2 regions of the Micromonospora sp. NPDC023869 genome follow, and region 2 is predicted to be linked to the other one. Evidence: predicted binding sites of a transcription regulator. Region 2 holds the regulator's gene; the other holds the start of a gene.

Region 1 (8,976 bases), on a different contig from region 2:
CGGCTTTGAACGCCTCCTCCAGGAACTTGCGGTCCGCGCTCTCCCACCGGACCGAGGACTTGCTGTCCGGCAGGATCACCCCGATCTTCGGGGTCTTGTCGGAACCGGCCTGGTCGCCGCCGGAGTCGTCGCCGCAGGCCGTCAGGGAGCCGAGGGTCAGGAGACCCACAGCGCCGACGGCGAGGAAGCCCTTGCGCATCTGCAGGGTCCTTTCGAGGGTGGGGGAAGGTATCGGTGTTTGTTTTGTTGTGTCCGGCAACGTATTTCCCCCCACCCGCCAGCACAAGAGTGCGATGGCGATGAGTTTGTTGTCGGCGGTAACAATTCAGCAACGCCGACGACACCCGCCCGGTACGAAGCCGAACGACGGCGGGTGAGTGCGCAGGTGGAGTGCGGTCAGCCGGTGGTCAGCGCGGCGGTGCGGGCCTCGGTGAGCGCCACGAGATCCGTGGGCGCCAATTCCACCTGGAGACCCCGGCGACCGGCCGACACGTACACGGTGGGGTGGGCCAGGGCGGACTCGTCGAGCACCGTCGGCAGCCGCTTGCGCTGGCCGAGCGGACTGATGCCACCCCGCACGTACCCGGTGGCACGCTCGGCCACCGCGCGGTCGGCCAGCGCCGCCCGCTTGCCGCCCACGGCGGCGGCCAGCGCCTTGAGGTCCAGCTCGCCGGTGACCGGCACCACCGCCACGGTCAGCGCACCGTCGACCTCGGTGACCAGGGTCTTGAAGACCCGCTCCGGCGCGACCGCGAGCGCCGCGGCGACCACCGCGCCGTAGTTGGCAGCGTCCGCCGGCACGTCGTACGGGTGGGTGCGGTGCGTGATCCGCCGCTTCGCCAGCAGCGCGATCGCCGGCGTACCCCGTCCCGCCATGCCCGCCAACCTAGTCCTGTCCTCCACGGATCAGGGGACCGGCTGGCAGACCAGCACCGTCGGAGCGTCGGCGACCCGGGTCAGCACCAGGCTGGCCGGCTGGTCACCGGCCAGCCGCAGGTCACGCCGGAGCCGTTCCGGTTCCAGCGCGGAGCCCCGCTTGAGGATCTCCACCCGACCGACCCGGCGTTCCCGCAGCAGCGCCCGCAGCCGCTTGAGCGAGAACGCCAGCACGTCGGTCACCTCCAGACACCGGGCGTACGGGGTGGGGGTGGCCCGGTCGGCGTAGAGGTAGGCGATGCTCGGGTCGGCCAGCGAGGCGTCCAGGTCTTCGGCCAGCTCGGCGACCAGGTGCGCCCGCACCACCGCCGAATCCGGGTCGTAGACGAACCTGCGTACCGGCCCGACCGGCGCCCGCGCCGTTCCCGACCCGGTGAGCTGATACACGCGCGGCCCGTCGCCGGGATGTAAGGAGGGGACCCCTGCTATGCACGAGGCGTTAGCAGGGGACCCCTCCTTGCACACGGTCGCGCGGCGCGGGTGCTCGGCGAGCGGGCCGCACCAGAGGGCCGCCTCGACCAGGTCGCCGTCGACGCCGACCCACTCGGCCTCGGCACCGGCCGGGATCAGGGCGTGGTCGAGACCCGGCGCCACCTTCACCACCGTGCGCGGCACCCGTCCGGCGAGCCCGACGACGAAGTCCCAGGGCGGCGAGTACGCGTTCGGGTCGAAGATCCGGCGACCGGTGCCGGCCCGACGACGCGCCGGATCGCAGAAGACCGCGTCGACCCGGGTCACGTCGAACGTGGTGGCGTCGCCGCACTCGACCGTGACGAGGTCGGCCAGGCCGGCAGTGTGAGCGTTCGCCTCGGCGAGCGCGGCGGTGAGCGGGTCGGCCTCCACCGCGTACACCCGGATGCCGGCGCGAGCGGCGGCCAGCGCGTCGGCGCCCAACCCGCACCCCAGATCCGCCAGGGTGCCCACCCCGGCGGCCCGCAGTCGTCGCGCCCGGCGTTCCGCGACGACCCACCGGGTGGCCTGCTCCAGACCGGGCCGGGTGAAGAACATGCCGCTCGCCTCCGGCCCGAACTTGCCGGTGGCGCGGCGGCGCAACTCCGCCTGGGTCAGTGCCGCCGCCGCCAGTCCGGCCGGCACCCCGGCGGCGCGGAGCGTGGCCGCCGCGTGCAGTGGGTCGCCGCCGGCCACCCGCCCCGCCGCGTCGAGCGCAGCCGACCCCTCGTCGGTACGCAACGCGGCAAACTGCTCCAGATCCACCCGCCCATTGTCCGGGCCGCCACCCGTCCCCGCCCCGGCCGCCCCCGCCCGGCGCTCTCCTGTTCATGATCGTGCTCGATCCAGGATCGAGTGGTCTCGCGGTCGCCTGGATACCACTCGATCCTGGATCGAGCGGCTGCGGGCGGTCGACGGGTTCCTCGCGGAGGCAGGTGACCTCGACACCGTTCGCGGCATCTCGTCCGCCCGCCGATCATGCAGCAGCCCGCCCATCGCCCGTCGATCATGGAGTCGTGGCTCGTGCAAATGCCCTGGATCAGGGCGTTTCGTCGACCACAACTCCATGATCGACGAGGCGGGCGGGCGGCGGCGGGGCGGCGACGGGGCGGCAAGCCACGAGGCGGCGGGACGGCGGAGCTGCGAGGCGGCGGGGCGGCGGCAGGGCGATGGGACGGCGGGGCGACGGCGGGGCCACGAGGCGACGGGCGACGGCAGGGCCACGGGGCGACTGCCGGACCAACCACCTGGGCCAGCACCGGAGGCGACATGGCGGCGAGGCCACAAGGCCGCGAGGCCGCAGGGCCACGATGTGACAAGGTGGCGGGGCCGCAAGGCGGTGGCGCCACGAGGTGACGAGGGGGCGGGGCGCGTTGTGGGTGGTGGAGGGGCGACTACGGCGGCGTTTGCTGTGGTCGACGCCGACGCCGACGCCGACGCCGACGCCAGCGTCAGCGCCCGGGTGTGGGTGTGGGGGTGGTCAGCGGGTGGAGTGGTGGGTGGTGACGAAGGCGTGCCAGGCGGCCGGGGTGAAGGTGAGCGCCGGGCCGGTCGGGTCCTTGCTGTCGCGTACGGCGACCACGCCGGTCAGGTTGTCGGCCACCTCGACGCAGGCACCGCCATTTTGATTGCTGCGGGAGGACTTGCGCCAGGCGGCACGGGTCAGGTCCATGAGTTCGCCACTTCCTCGATCAGGCGGGCGGACTGCCGGCGCGGCAGCGCCTCACCGGCCACAGTCTCCCAACGCCGTCCGAGGCTGGCAAGCTCGTTTGGGCTGTCCACGGTGTGCCCCCGGAGTTGGTTGTCCAGGTGGGCCACCTCGGTGCCGTCGACGAGCCGGGCCAGCACGAACGGCCCGGCAAGCCCGCCGTACCACGGGGTCTCGGTCGGCACGATCCGTACCTGGACGTGCGAATGGTCGGCGAGGGCGCGCAGGTGCTCCAGTTGCTCGCGCATGGTCGTGGGCTCGCCCACCTGTCGGCGCAGCGCCTGCTCGTCGAGCACCGCGACGAGCTGTGGCGGCTCCTCGCGGGCGAGGATCTCCTGCCGCGCCATCCGGGCCAGCACCCGCTTCGCGATCTGCTCGTCGGTCAGCGGCGGCCCGACCCGCAACATCTCCCGCGCGTACGCCTCGGTCTGGAGCAGCCCCGGCACCACCGGCGGGTCGTACCAGCGCAGCGCGACGGCCTCCCGCTCGATCTCGCCCCACGGCCGGAACCAGTCCGGCTCGGCGTTCAGCCGGATCAGCTCCAGCATCCCGACGAAGAGTCCGCCGGTCTCCAGCACCTTGTCGAACCGGGCCAGGTAGTCGGCGCTGAGCTGGTTCTGCCCGGTCTCCATCGCGCTGATCGACGACGGAGCGTAGTTGACCATCTTGCCCAGTTCCTCCTGGCTGAGCCCGCGCAGCTTGCGGGCCCGGCGCAGTTGGTCGCGCAGGAAATCCAGGGTTGGCATGTCCGCCATCTGTCCGCCCTCCGTCACGTAGTCGCGCCGGAGAGTAAGGGTCGGTCGTTCGGTGGGGAAGCGAGTGTCGGCGTGTTGCGGTCAACCGTGGCGAACGCTGGCACAAGAGCGGCAGAAGAGTGGGGAGGAGTGGCGACACGAGGTGGGGAGTTGGCACTCTCCTTGACGGAGTGCTAGCCGAGGAATAACCTGCGATTAGCACTCTCACCCTGAGGGTGCCAACGTCCGGGCCCTGGTGCCCGGGGGTTGAACGCCAGGCGGACCGGCACCCGCGACGACGGCCCCGCCCGGTGGCATGTGGCAATTGACGCCGGTCGGCATGCCGATCGGTAACGAAACCAAGTACCCCAGGAGGGTATGCCCGTGACTACCGCGACCAAGGTTGCGATCAAGCCGCTCGAGGACCGCATCGTGGTCCAGGCGAACGAGGCCGAGACCACCACCGCCTCGGGCATCGTGATCCCCGACACCGCCAAGGAGAAGCCGCAGGAGGGCACCGTCCTCGCTGTCGGCCCGGGCCGGATCGACGACAAGGGCAACCGCGTGCCGATCGACGTCTCCGTCGGCGACACCGTCCTCTACTCGAAGTACGGCGGCACCGAGGTCAAGTACGCCGGCGAGGAGTACCTGGTGCTCTCCGCCCGCGACGTCCTCGCGGTCATCGAGAAGTAACCAACCGATCAGTGACGTTGCCCCGGTCCGGCTCGCCGGGCCGGGGCAACCTCGCGTCGAAGGGACATTCATGGCGAAGATCCTGAGCTTCTCGGACGACGCCCGGCACCTGCTGGAGCACGGTGTCAACGCGCTCGCGGACGCGGTCAAGGTCACCCTCGGGCCGCGCGGGCGCAACGTCGTCCTGGACAAGAAATTCGGTGCGCCGACGATCACCAACGATGGTGTGACCATCGCCAAGGAGATCGAGCTCACCAACCCGTACGAGAACCTCGGCGCGCAGCTGGTCAAGGAGGTGGCGACCAAGACCAACGACGTCGCCGGCGACGGGACCACCACCGCGACCGTGCTGGCCCAGGCCATGGTCCGCGAGGGCCTGCGCAACGTCACCGCGGGTGCCAACCCGGCCGGCCTCAAGCGGGGCATCGACGCGGCCTCCGCGAAGGTCTCCGAGGCGCTGCTCGGCAAGGCCGTCGAGGTCGCCGACAAGAAGGCCGTGGCGCACGTCGCGACGGTCTCCGCGCAGGACTCCACCATCGGTGAGCTGATCGCCGAGGCGATGGAGCGGGTCGGCCGCGACGGTGTGATCACCGTCGAGGAGGGCTCCGCCCTGCACACCGAGCTGGACGTGACCGAGGGTCTCCAGTTCGACAAGGGCTTCATCTCGCCGAACTTCGTCACCGACGCGGAGTCGCAGGAGTCCGTCCTGGAGGACGCGTACATCCTGATCACCACGCAGAAGATCTCGGCGATCGAGGAGCTGCTGCCGCTGCTGGAGAAGGTCCTCCAGAACAACAAGCCGCTGCTGATCGTCGCCGAGGACGTCGAGGGTCAGGCCCTGTCCACCCTGGTGGTCAACGCGATCCGCAAGACCCTCAAGGTCTGCGCGGTCAAGGCCCCCGGCTTCGGTGACCGCCGCAAGGCGATGCTCCAGGACATGGCGATCCTGACCGGCGCCGAGCTGGTCGCGCCCGAGCTGGGCTACAAGCTCGACCAGGTCGGCCTGGAGGTGCTGGGCACCGCCCGGCGCATCGTGGTCGACAAGGAGAACACCACGATCGTCGACGGTGGCGGGCAGGGCACCGAGGTCACCGACCGGGTCGCGCAGATCCGCAAGGAGATCGAGGCGTCGGACTCGGAGTGGGACCGGGAGAAGCTCGCCGAGCGGCTGGCCAAGCTCTCCGGTGGCATCGCGGTGGTCAAGGTCGGCGCGGCCACCGAGGTCGAGATGAAGGAGCGCAAGCACCGCATCGAGGACGCCATCGCCGCGACCAAGGCCGCGGTCGAGGAGGGTACGGTCCCCGGTGGCGGTGCCGCCCTGGCCCAGATCCTCCCGGTGCTCGACGACGACCTGGGCTTCACCGGTGACGAGAAGGTCGGCGTCTCGATCGTGCGCAAGGCGCTGGTCGAGCCGCTGCGCTGGATCGCCCAGAACGCCGGCCACGACGGTTACGTGGTGGTGCAGAAGGTCGTCGCCGCCGAGTGGGGCACCGGCCTCGACGCCGCCGTCGGCGAGTACGTCGACCTGGCCAAGGCGGGCATCATCGACCCGGTCAAGGTGACCCGCAACGCGGTCACCAACGCCGCGTCGATCGCCGGTCTGCTGCTCACCACCGAGAGCCTCGTGGTGGACAAGCCGAAGGAGGCGGAGCCCGCCGCCGGTGGTCACGGCCACGGCCACGGGCACGGCCACCAGCACGGCCCGGGTTTCTGACCCGAGGAGTACGTGGACGCGGGGCGCATCGTCGACGACGGTGCGCCCCGCGTGTGTTCCGGCCCGGTCACGCCGGGTCGAGGTGACTACCGGTCGGGCGTCCGGTCGGAAACACTGGACCGGTGAGCAGTACGACTCCCCGGTACGCCGCCCTGGCCGGTGTCGCCGCCGCAGCGGCGGCCATCGGTGCCGCCGAAGTGGTGGCGGTGCTGACCGGCCCTCGTTCCGCCCCGCTGGTGGCCGTCGGTGGGCTGGTCGTGGACGCCGCCCCCGAGCCGGTGAAGCGGTTCGGCATCGCGGTCTTCGGCACGTACGACAAGATCGCCCTGCTGGTCGGGACGGCATTGCTGCTGGCCGCCTTCGCCGCCCTGCTGGGTGTGCTGGCCGTCCGCCGTCTGGTGGTCGGCCTGGCCGGTATCGCGGCGTTCGCCGCGCTGGGTGCCGGTGCGGCGCTGACCCGGGCCGGCGCGGACGGCCTGGACGCGCTGCCGTCGCTGGTCGGCGCGCTGGTCGGCGGCGTGACGCTCTGGGCGTTCGTCGCCGGTCCGCTGGAACTCGACCCGTGGCCCTGGTCCCCGCCGACCGAGCAGCGTCCACCCGGCCCGGGGGAAGTCGAACCGCCACGCGCGCCCGGCCCGGGCCAAGCGGGAGCGCTGCGCGCACCTGAGCCGGCCGGGACCGGACCCCAACGTCCACCCGCGCCGGACGGGGCAGGGGCGCGGCGGAGTACCGACCCGGAGTCGCGGCGACGGTTCCTCACCGGTGTCGGCGCGGTGCTCGGGGTGGCCGTCGTCGGCGGTGCGGCTGGGCGGTGGTGGGCCGGTCGACGTGGTGTCGCCGACGCACGGGCGGCGATCAGGCTGCCCGCCCCGGTCTCCGCCGCGCCGCCGCTGCCCGCCGGTGTCGACCTTCAGGTGCCGGGCCTGGCGTCCTTCGTCACCGAGAACCGGCGCTTCTATCGCATCGACACCGCACTCGTGGTGCCGCAGGTGGATCCGGAGACGTGGCGGCTGCGCATCCACGGCCGGGTGCGCAACCCGGTGACGCTGAGCTTCGCGGACCTGCTGGCCCGGCCGATGGTGGAGCGGTACGTCACCCTGGCCTGCGTCTCCAATGAGGTCGGCGGCGACCTGATCGGCAACGCGCGGTGGCTCGGCGTGCCGCTCCGGGAACTGCTCGACGAGGTGCAGCCGCTCGACGGCGCGGACCAGGTGGTCGGGCGCTCGGTGGACGGCTGGACCTGCGGCACCCCGACGGCGGTGCTGCGGGACGGGCGGGACGCGTTGCTCGCCGTCGGCATGAACGGCGAACCGCTGCCGGTGGCGCACGGATTCCCCGCCCGGATGGTGGTGCCCGGCCTGTACGGCTACGTGTCGGCGTGCAAGTGGATCACCGAGCTGGAGTTGACCAGTTTCGCCGACTTCGACGCGTACTGGGTGCCTCGGGGCTGGTCCGCCGAAGGGCCGGTGAAGACGCAGTCGCGGATCGACACGCCCCGTCCGCGCCACCGTCCGGCCGCCGGCCCGGTCACCGTGGCCGGGGTGGCGTGGGCGCAGCACCGGGGCGTACGCCGGGTCGAGGTACGCGTCGACGGTGGACCCTGGCAGGAGGCGGAGTTGGTGCCGACCGCCTCGGTGGACACCTGGGTGCAGTGGTCCTGGCGGTGGGAGGCGACGCCCGGCGAGCACACGCTCCAGGTCCGGGCGACGGACCGCGCCGGCGAGACGCAGACCGGGCAGCGTCAGGCGGTGGCACCGGACGGCGCGACCGGCTGGCACTCGGTCACCCTGACGGTCGAGTGACGCACAGACCGACGCCGCGCTTCCGGGGGGCGGGAGCGCGGCGTCGGGGGCGTTCGGTCAGGCGACGTTGCGTTGGGGCGGGAGGGCCGCCCGGTGGGAGCTGCCCAGTCGGGCCTCCAACCGGTTGACGTCGACCCGGCTCTGCCGACGGTCGGCGAGGTCCTCCCAGCCGACCGCGAGCAGGCGCAGCCGCTCCGACTCGCTGAACCCACCCCACACGCCGTACGGCTCCCGCACGGCCAGCGCGTGGGCGGCGCACTCGGCGCGCACCGGGCAGGCGCGGCAGACGTTCTTGGCGGAGGACTCCCGCCGGAGCCGGGACGATCCGCGCTCGCCGTCGGGGTGGAAGAACTGGGCGCTGTCGCGGCCACGGCAGGAGCCGAGCCGCTGCCAGTCCCACAGGTCGATGATGGGTCCGGGCAGTCTACGTACGTTCGACATCTGCACCCCTCCTCTCGCGCGGCACCGCGAGATACTTCGTGGCCGGCTGTCCGGGCGGCGGGCCGCGCAGGCGCACCGTTCCCGGCCTGAGCCCCTCGGTACCCAGCCCCCTCTCGGCTCACACGTGTGTGATCCAAAACCTTTGGCAGATTGGGGCATATGCCCTATCTGTCGGAAAAGTTGGAAGAGTTGCCGGGAACCTCCTCCCGACCCCACCCGGTCATGGTCTGCTCGTGTGCGGAGAGGAGATCACAGTGCGTACGGTTCTCGTGTGCGTTCGGACGCCGCTCGCGGCGCAGCACCTGACCTCCGCGGCAGCGCGGTTGGGACTGTCGGGTGCGGTCCGGACGGCGGTCTCCGATCCGGAGGTGATGTTGCGGCTCGCCGAGCGCCCCGCCGACGTGGTGCTCGCCGACACCGCCATCACCCGGCCCGACAGCGCCGGCTTCGTCCGCCGGGTCCTGGCCCGCGCGCCGCAGGCCAGCGTGCTGCTGCTCG
Region 2 (8,976 bases):
GCGTCGGGAGAGGTCATGTGAGGGCACACTAGTGGCCATGCCCGGCCTCCTTCCAGCAGGCGAACCCGTACCCGCCGACGGGTCGCTGCCCGCCTCCGCCCGCGCCCGCGTCGGGCACCAGGGCTTCGGCGTGTACGTGCACGTGCCGTTCTGCGCCAGCCGCTGCGGTTACTGCGACTTCAACACGTACACCGCCGACGAGTTGGGCGGCGGCGCGAGTCGGGAGGGGTACGCCGACACGGTGCTCGCCGAGCTGGCACTCGCCGCGCGGGTGCTGGGCGAGACGCCGCCGGGCCGGGTGGAGACCGTTTTCGTCGGCGGCGGCACCCCCACCCTGCTGCCCGCCGACGACCTGGCCCGCATCCTCGACGCGATCGACCGCACCTGGGGGCTGGCCGCCGACGCCGAGGTGACCACCGAGGCCAACCCGGAGTCGGTCGATCCGGTCTCGCTCAAGGAACTGCGGGCAGCCGGCTACACCCGGATCTCGCTCGGCATGCAGTCGGCCACGCCCGGGGTGCTCGCCGTGCTCGACCGCCGGCACCGGGCCGGTCGCGCACCGGCCGCCGCACTGGAGGCGCGCGACGCCGGGTTCGCGCACGTCAACCTGGACCTGATCTATGGGACGCCGGGGGAGCGGACGGAGGACTTCGCCGAGTCGCTGGCCCAGGTGGTGGCGGCGGGCGTCGACCACGTCAGCGCGTACGCCCTGATCGTCGAGGACGGCACCCGGCTGGCCGCGCGGATGCGACGCGGCGAGCTGCCGTACCCGGACGACGACGTCGCCGCGGAGCGTTACCTGGCCGCCGAGGCCGCTCTCGACGCGGCCGGTTTCTCCTGGTACGAGGTGTCCAACTGGGCGCGGACACCGGCCGCCCGGTGCCGGCACAACCTGCTGTACTGGACCGGCGGCGACTGGTGGGGCCTCGGCCCGGGCGCGCACAGCCACGTCGGTGGCGTGCGCTGGTGGAACGTGAAGCACCCCCGCGAGTACGCGAGCCGGCTCGCCGCCGGTGAGTCTCCCGGGATGGCCCGGGAGGTGCTCACCGACGGCGAGGCACACATGGAGGACGTCATGCTCCGGCTGCGGCTCGCGTCCGGGCTGCCGCTGGACGTCCTCGACGAGGCCGGTCGGGCGGCCGCCGCACGGGCGGTGGCGCAGGGCCTGCTCGCCGCGCCGGCCCACGCGGCCGGCCGCGCCGTCCTCACGGTGCGCGGCCGGCTGCTCGCCGACGCCGTGGTGCGTGACCTGCTGCCCTGACAAGCGCCTCCGAGGTCAGCGCTTCACGAAGGCGTAGGTCATCGGGTAGCGGTAGAGGGCGCCCTCGTTGGCCTTGACCCCGGCGATGATGCCGAAGATCACCGGCACGATCCAGACCAGGAAAGGCACGAAGAAGAGCAGGCCGCAGGTGATCGCGGTGAGCACCCAACTGAGCAACCCGGCGATCGCCCAGGTGATCTGGAAGTTCACGGCGGCCACCGAGTGTGCCCGGACCACCGGGCTCTGCTGGCCTCGGGTCATCATCGCGATCAGCGGTGCGACCCAGCCCAGCAGACCCCCACCCACGATCACCCCGAGCGGGCCACCGAAGTGGGCGATCAGCGTCCAGGTCTTGTCCTCGTTGTTGGCGTAGCCGCCGCCGGGAGGACCGTAACCACCCGTCGGGTACCCGACACCGGGTGCGCCACCCGGCGGGTACTCGCCCGGCGGGGGATAGCCACCCGGCGGCGGGTAGCCACCTGACGGCGGATAGTCACCGGGCGGGCCGTAACCACCGGGCGGCGGGGGCTGGTCGCCGGTGGGCGGCGGATAGTCGCCGGGCGGGGGATAGCCGGGCTGGCCGGAGGAGCCCGACAGTGGGGAAGTGGGGTCGTCGCCGGACCCTGGAGGACGAGGTGGTTCAGTCATGTGGTCACGGTAGGTGCCAGCGGCAACGGACGCACCATAGCGACACCGGGGCGTGTCAACCCGTCGGCCGGTTTCCGCCACCACCGGGACGACTTGATCATCGCGGGCACGGGAACCCCGACGTAGACTGGCACTCGCTACAGTCGAGTGCCAGAGTGTTCCTCTGGCACTCTGGGCGCTCCGGGCTGACCTGCGACAGGAGGTGGGAGGATGGGTCTCGACGACCGGAAACTCGCCGTGCTCCGGGCGATCGTCGAGGACTACGTCGCCACCCAGGAGCCGGTCGGCAGCAAGGCGCTCGTGGAACGGCACCAACTCGGTGTGTCCCCGGCCACCGTACGCAACGACATGGCCGTGCTGGAGGAGGAGGGCTACATCCGCCAGCCGCACACCAGTGCCGGACGGGTGCCCACCGATCGCGGCTACCGCCTCTTCGTCGACCGGCTCAGTCGGGTCAAGCCGCTCAGCCCGGCCGAACGCCGGGCGATCGAACGGTTCCTGGTCGGCGCGGTGGACCTCGACGACGTGGTGCACCGGACCGTACGCCTGCTCGCGCAACTGACCCGCCAGGTCGCCGTGGTGCAGTACCCGAGCCTGGCCCGCTCCACCGTCCGGCACCTGGAACTCGTGCCGATCTCCACCACCCGGCTGACGCTGGTGATGATCGCCGACACCGGCCGGGTGGAGCAGCGGCTTGTCGAACTGCCCGCGCCGGTCCCCGCCGACGACGTCCTGGACCTGCGCCGACTGGTCAACGAGAAGCTGGTCGGCACCCGCCTGTCCGACACGCCACCGCTGGTGCAGACACTCATCGACGAGTGCGCACCGCACCTGCGGGCGGCCATGACCACGCTCTCCACCGTCCTGCTGGAGACCCTCGTCGAACGGCACGAGGAGCGGCTCGCCCTGGCCGGCACCGCCAACCTGGCCCGGGGTGGCCTGCTCGACTTCCAGGGGTCGCTGCGCCCCATCCTCGAAGCGCTCGAGGAGGAGGTGGTGCTGCTCAAGCTCATCGGCGAGGTCGAACCGAGCACGCTGCGGGTCCGCATCGGCGACGAGAACCAGATCGACAACCTGCGGGCGGCGTCCGTGGTCAGCACCGGATACGGCCCGGGCGCGACCATCGTCGGGGGGATGGGCGTGCTGGGACCGACCCGGATGGACTACCCCGGAACAATCGCCACGGTGAGGGCCGTGGCACGCTACGTGGGCGAGCTGCTGGCCCAGAACTGACCAGTCAGGGCCGACGGCAGGCTGCCGCCACCGACCGGCGTAACGCGAGACGAACACGAGGACACGGAACCCAGTGGCCAGGGACTACTACGGCATTCTCGGCGTGAGCCGAGGGGCCTCCGACGACGAGATCAAGCGCGCCTACCGCAAGCTGGCGCGCCAGTTCCACCCGGACGTGAATCCGGACCCGGAGGCCCAGGAGAAGTTCAAGGACATCAACGCCGCGTACGAGGTGTTGTCCGACGACCGGAAACGGCAGATCGTCGATCTCGGTGGCGATCCGCTCGCCCCGGGCGGCGGCGGTGCCGGTGGACCGGGCGGCCCCGGTGGCGCCGGACCCTTCGTCGGCTTCCAGGACATCATGGACGCCTTCTTCGGCGGGGCCACCGGCGCCGGGCGTGGCCCGCGACCGCGTACCCGGCCCGGGGCCGACGCGATCCTGCGGCTGGAACTCGACCTGCAGGAGACCGCCTTCGGGGTCGAGGCCCCGATCACGGTCGACACCGCGGTGCTCTGCACCACCTGCACCGGGGCCGGCACGGCGGCCGGCACCCACCTGGCCACCTGCGAGGCGTGTGGTGGCCGGGGCGAGGTGCAGTCGGTGCAGCGCACCTTCCTCGGCCAGGTGGTCTCCGCCCGACCGTGCACGGTCTGCCAGGGCTACGGCACCACCATCCCGCACCCCTGCCCGACCTGTGCCGGTGACGGCCGGGTCCGGACCCGCCGCTCGCTGACCGTGAAGATCCCGGCCGGCGTCGAGGACGGGATGCGGATCCGCCTGGCGCAGCAGGGCGAGGTCGGCCCGGGCGGCGGCACCGCCGGTGACCTGTACGTGGAGATCCACGAGCGGCCGCACGACGTCTTCTCCCGCAAGGGCGACGACCTGCACTGCCGGGTCACCGTGCCGATGACCGCCGCCGCGCTCGGCACCCGGCTGACCATCAAGACGCTGGACAGTGAGGAGCCGGTCGACGTCAAACCGGGCACCCAGCCGGGCAGCACGCTGCGGCTACGGGCCCGGGGCGTACCGCACCTGCGCGGTGCCGGTCGGGGCGACCTCTACGTCCACCTCGACGTGCGTACCCCGACCAAGCTCGACGCCGACCAGGAGCGGATGCTGCGGGAGTTCGCCGTGACCCGGGGCGAGGAGGTCGCCGAGCTCAGCAAGCAGGGCGGCTTCTTCTCCCGGATGCGCGACGCCTTCAACGGTCACGCCTGAGGTGTCCGCACCGCTCTTCCTGGTCGAGTCGCTGCCCACGGGCGACTCGACGGTGCTCGACGGGCCGGAGGGCCATCACGCGGCCACCGTGCAGCGGCTCCGGGTCGGCGAGGAACTGCTGCTCGCCGACGGTCGGGGCGGCACCGCCGACGCCGTGGTCACCGCCGTCGGCCGAGGCACGCTCGACCTGGACATCACCGGTCGCGGGTACGTCGACGCGGCGAACCCGCGACTGGTGGTGGTGCAGGGCATCGCCAAGGGTGACCGGGGCGAGTTGGCCGTGCAGGCGATGACCGAGACGGGCGTGGACGAGATCGTGCCCTGGGCGGCGTCCCGCTCGGTGGTGCAGTGGCGCGGCGAACGAGGCGTACGCGCCCGGGGCAAGTGGGTGGCGACCGCCCGGGAGGCGGCCAAGCAGGCCCGCCGGGCGTGGCTGCCGGTGGTGGCCGGCGCCCCGGACGAGTCAAGCGCGTCGGTGGCCCGCCGGATCGCCGGTGCCGCCGCCGGCTACGTGCTGCACGAGGAGGCGAGCGACCGGCTGACCACCGTCGAGCTGCCCGACCGGGGCGAGATCGTGCTGGTGGTCGGCCCGGAAGGCGGCATCGGCCCGGCCGAGCTGACCTCCTTCCAGGAGGCCGGCGCGCAGCCGGTCCGACTCGGCCCGTCGGTGCTGCGTACCTCCACGGCCGGGGTGGCCGCCCTGGCCGTACTCGCCACCCGCCTGCTGCGCTGGTGACCGTCAAACCGGCCGGGGGTATGCGCCTCGGCCCCTTTGCTCTGCTTCAACGGACGCAACGGTTTGTGGTCGGACGCGGCACTCTCCGGCCGGGGATCTCTAGGTGCGCAGGTAGGAGGCGCCGTTGAGGTCCACGATGGTGCCAGAGGCCCACTCCGCCTCGGGGCTGGCCAACCAGTGCACCGCCGCCGCGATTTCCTCGGGGCGGGCCACCCGGTCGAACGGGCTCTGTGCCCGGACCGCGTCGCCGCGCGGCGACTTCAGGTGCTCGTTGGTCATGTCGGTCGCCACGAAACCGGGCGCGACCGTGGCGACCGCGATGCCGTACGGCGCCAGCGCCACCGCGAGCGACTGGGCCATCGCGTTGAGCCCGGCCTTGCTGGCGCCGTACGCCGGGTTGGCGGGCTCGCCCCGGAACGCGCCACGCGACGAGACGTTGACGATGCGCCCACCGCCCGAGCGCATGTGCTGGGCCGCGCACCAGGCGGCGTTGGCGGCGCCGAGCAGGTTGGTGTCGAGGACCTCGCGCCACCGTCGCTGCCACTGCTCGTAGCTGCTCTCGAAGACCGGGTGCGGTGGATCGGCCGGGCCGAACACCCCGGCGTTGTTGACGAGTACGTCGAGCCCGCCGAGTCGTTCCGCCGCCTCGTCCACCATCGCCCGTACCGCGTCGGGGTCGGCCAGGTCGGCGCGGACCACCAGATGGCCGTCGCCGGGAAGCTCGGCCCGCAACGCCTCGGCCAGTTCCGCCGAGTCGCGGTGGTGGATCGCCACCCGGTCGCCGGAGGCGGCGAACGCCGTGACCACCGCCCGCCCGATGCCGCGTGAACCACCCGTGACCAGTACCGCCCGCCCTGCCATGCGCGCCATCCTGCCGCACCCGCCCGGATGTGAGGAAGGGACCCTTCCTATACACGAGGCGTTAGCAGGGGACCCTTCCTTACACTGCCCCGGTGAGTACTCCTGACTGCCTGTTCTGCCGGATCGTCGCCGGGGAGATCCCGGCCACCGTGGTCCGTGAGACCCCCACCACGCTCGCCTTCCGCGACATCGACCCGAAGGCGCCGGTGCACGTCCTGATCGTTCCCAAGGAGCACTACGCCGACGTGGCCACCCTGGCCGCCGGCGACCCGGCGCTGGCCGGTGAGGTGCTGGCCACGGCCGCCGCGGTGGCCGAGGACGAGGGGCTGCTCGGGGACGGCTTCCGGCTGATGTTCAACACCGGGGCGTACGGCGGCCAGGAGGTCTTCCACGTGCACGCGCACCTGTTGGGCGGTGCGCCGCTCGGGCCGATGCTGGCCCGGAGCGTGGCGTGACCACAGCCGCCACCGGTCGGCTCGACCGGATGGTGCGGCAGGTCCAGGCACGGGGACGGGTGCCGGCCCTGGCGGCGGCGGTGCACCGGGCCGACCGCCCGCTGTGGACCTGCGCGGTCGGCGGCACCGGCAACGACACCGCGCTGGACGCGGACACCCGGTTCCGCATCGGGTCGGTGACCAAGACCTTCACCGCCGTGCTCGCCCTCCAGTGCCGCGACGACGGCCTGCTCGACCTGGACGATCCGCTGGACCGGCATCTGGACCTGCCGGCCCACGGCGAGCTGACCGTGCGTCGGTTGCTGTCGCACACCGCCGGCCTGCAACGGGAGCCGTACGGCGACGTCTGGGACACGTTGCGGGCACCGGACGCCGACCGGCTGGTCGCCGAGTTGGCCCGGGCGGAGCGGGTGCTGCCGCCGGGCCGTCGCTACCACTACTCGAACCTGGGGATGGCCCTGCTCGGTCGGCTGGTCGGCCAGGTGCGGGGCGGGACCTGGGCCGAGGTGCTGACCGAGCGGGTACTCGTCCCGCTGGGGCTGACCGCGACCACGGTCGACCCGGGGCCCCGCGCGGCGACCGGGTTCCTGGTCGACGCGTACTCCGACGAGGCGCGTCCGGAGCCGCCGACCGACTTCGGCGCGGTCGGCCCCGCCGCGCAGCTGTGGAGCACCGCCGGTGACATGGCCCGCTGGGCGGCCTTCCTGGCCGATCCGGTGGCGTTGGATCCGACCGGCGCGGTGCTCGCGCCGGCCACGCTCGAACAGATGCGCTGGCCGGTGACGGTCACCGACGAGACGTCGTGGTCCGGCGGTTTCGGCCTGGGCCTGCTCCTGCTGCCGCAGGGCCAGCGGGTGGTGCACGTCGGGCACGACGGCGCGATGCCCGGGTTCCTCGCCGGGGTGTACGGCCGGCGGGGCGGCGAGGACGCTCCCGCCGCGTTCGGCGCCGCCGTGCTGGGTTCCTCCGGTACCGCCGTGGACGTGCTGGAGCTGCCGCACCGGCTGCTCGCCGCCTCGGTCGAGCACGACCCGGCCGACATCGTGCCGTGGCAGCCGGGCACACCGGCTCCGGAGCACCTGCGCGGGCTGCTCGGTCGCTGGTGGGGCGAGGGTTTCGAGTACGTCTTCGGCTGGCACGACGGTGCCCTGCAGGCCCGGGGTGCCGGTGACCCGTCGGAGAAGCCGCCGGCGGTCTTCGCGCCGGTGCCGGAGCAGCCGGACGTGTTCCGGACGGTCTCCGGCCGGGAGGTCGGCGAACTGCTCCGGCTGACCCGGGACTCCGTCGGCGAGGTGGTCCGGATGCACTGGGCGACCTACCGGTTCACCCGACGGCAGGAGACCTTCGACAGGTACGACTTCCGGGCCGGAAGCTGAGGAGTTTTGTCTACTTGTGCACCAGTCGTCGGATGGCGCGGCGGTCGCTCGCCGTCGCCCGTGTGAGCAGGCGCACCGAGGGGCCACGCCCGGCCGTTGCCGGGGGAAATGGGCGGCGTGTCCGCGCCGTTGAACCGATACGATGGAGCCAACATCCGCACGCCGTGGCAGCAGGCCCGGCGCCGAGATCGAGAGCAGGTGGCGCAGGGCCCCTCGGCCCGACCTATGACCGGCACCCCACCTCCCGGCCCGCCCAGGGTGCAGACCAAGATCACGGTCCCCGACTCGAAGATCATGGTCAACCTGCTCGGCGCGGGTGACGAGATCCTGCGACTGGTCGAGCGCTCCGTGAACAGTGACGTGCACGTACGCGGCAACGAAATCACGATCACCGGTGCCCCCGCCGACAACGCTCTCGCCGAGCGGATCTTCAGCGAACTCCTCGAACTGATCGAGAAAGGCGAGACCCTGACCACAGACGCCGTCCGGCGTACCGTCGGCATGCTCGAACAGGGCGGCGCGGAGCGGCCCGCAGAGGTCCTGACGCTCAACATCCTGTCCCGGCGCGGGCGGACCATCCGTCCCAAGACGCTCGGGCAGAAGCGCTACGTCGACGCGATCGACGGGCACACCATCGTCTTCGGCATCGGCCCGGCCGGCACCGGCAAGACCTACCTCGCCATGGCGAAGGCGGTCCAGGCGTTGCAGGCCAAGCAGGTCAACCGGATCATCCTGACCCGACCGGCGGTCGAGGCGGGGGAGCGGCTGGGCTTCCTGCCCGGCACGCTCAACGAGAAGATCGACCCCTACCTGCGTCCGCTCTACGACGCGCTGCACGACATGCTGGACCCGGAGACCATCCCGAAGCTGATGGCGGCGGGCACCATCGAGGTCGCCCCGCTGGCATACATGAGAGGTAGAACGCTCAACGACGCGTTCATCATTCTCGACGAGGCGCAGAACACCACGCCCGAGCAGATGAAGATGTTCCTCACCCGACTCGGATTCGGCTCCAAGATCGTGGTGACCGGTGACGTCACCCAGGTGGACCTGCCCGGCGGGACGACCAGCGGGCTGCGCGTGGTCCGGGAGATCCTGGAAGGCGTCCAGGACGTGCACTTCGCGCAGCTCTCCAGCGCCGACGTGGTGCGGCACCGACTGGTCGGTGAGATCGTCGACGCGTACGC

The links. The regulator HrcA, encoded in region 2, represses chaperone genes, less so after heat shock. The targets are predictions, from matches to a motif close to GGTTNGCACNCTCNNNNNGAGNGTGCNAACC.
Region 1: groES (co-chaperone GroES) is a predicted target of HrcA. The motif match lies at 4,043-4,073, and genes of this name have one in related genera.

Annotation. Positions count from the first base shown of each region.
Region 1 covers NZ_JBVHKD010000002.1:480,718-489,693, reverse strand. Annotated here, with positions in the region: gene ACZ31C_RS07930 (sugar ABC transporter substrate-binding protein) at 1-199, opposite strand, end outside; gene ybaK (Cys-tRNA(Pro) deacylase) at 397-876, opposite strand; gene ACZ31C_RS07920 (THUMP-like domain-containing protein) at 907-2,151, opposite strand; gene ACZ31C_RS07915 (DUF397 domain-containing protein) at 2,867-3,058, opposite strand; gene ACZ31C_RS07910 (helix-turn-helix domain-containing protein) at 3,049-3,840, opposite strand; gene groES (co-chaperone GroES) at 4,207-4,521, shown strand; gene groL (chaperonin GroEL) at 4,592-6,235, shown strand; gene ACZ31C_RS07895 (molybdopterin-dependent oxidoreductase) at 6,358-8,037, shown strand; gene ACZ31C_RS07890 (WhiB family transcriptional regulator) at 8,095-8,478, opposite strand; gene ACZ31C_RS07885 (helix-turn-helix transcriptional regulator) at 8,733-8,976, shown strand, end outside.
Region 2 covers NZ_JBVHKD010000019.1:29,705-38,680, reverse strand. Annotated here, with positions in the region: gene ACZ31C_RS31260 (enoyl-CoA hydratase-related protein) at 1-17, opposite strand, end outside; gene hemW (radical SAM family heme chaperone HemW) at 38-1,261, shown strand; gene ACZ31C_RS31250 (DUF4870 domain-containing protein) at 1,277-1,909, opposite strand; gene hrcA (heat-inducible transcriptional repressor HrcA) at 2,120-3,142, shown strand; gene dnaJ (molecular chaperone DnaJ) at 3,216-4,361, shown strand; gene ACZ31C_RS31235 (16S rRNA (uracil(1498)-N(3))-methyltransferase) at 4,363-5,097, shown strand; gene ACZ31C_RS31230 (SDR family NAD(P)-dependent oxidoreductase) at 5,197-5,958, opposite strand; gene ACZ31C_RS31225 (histidine triad nucleotide-binding protein) at 6,051-6,413, shown strand; gene ACZ31C_RS31220 (serine hydrolase domain-containing protein) at 6,443-7,789, shown strand; gene ACZ31C_RS31215 (PhoH family protein) at 8,015-8,976, shown strand, end outside.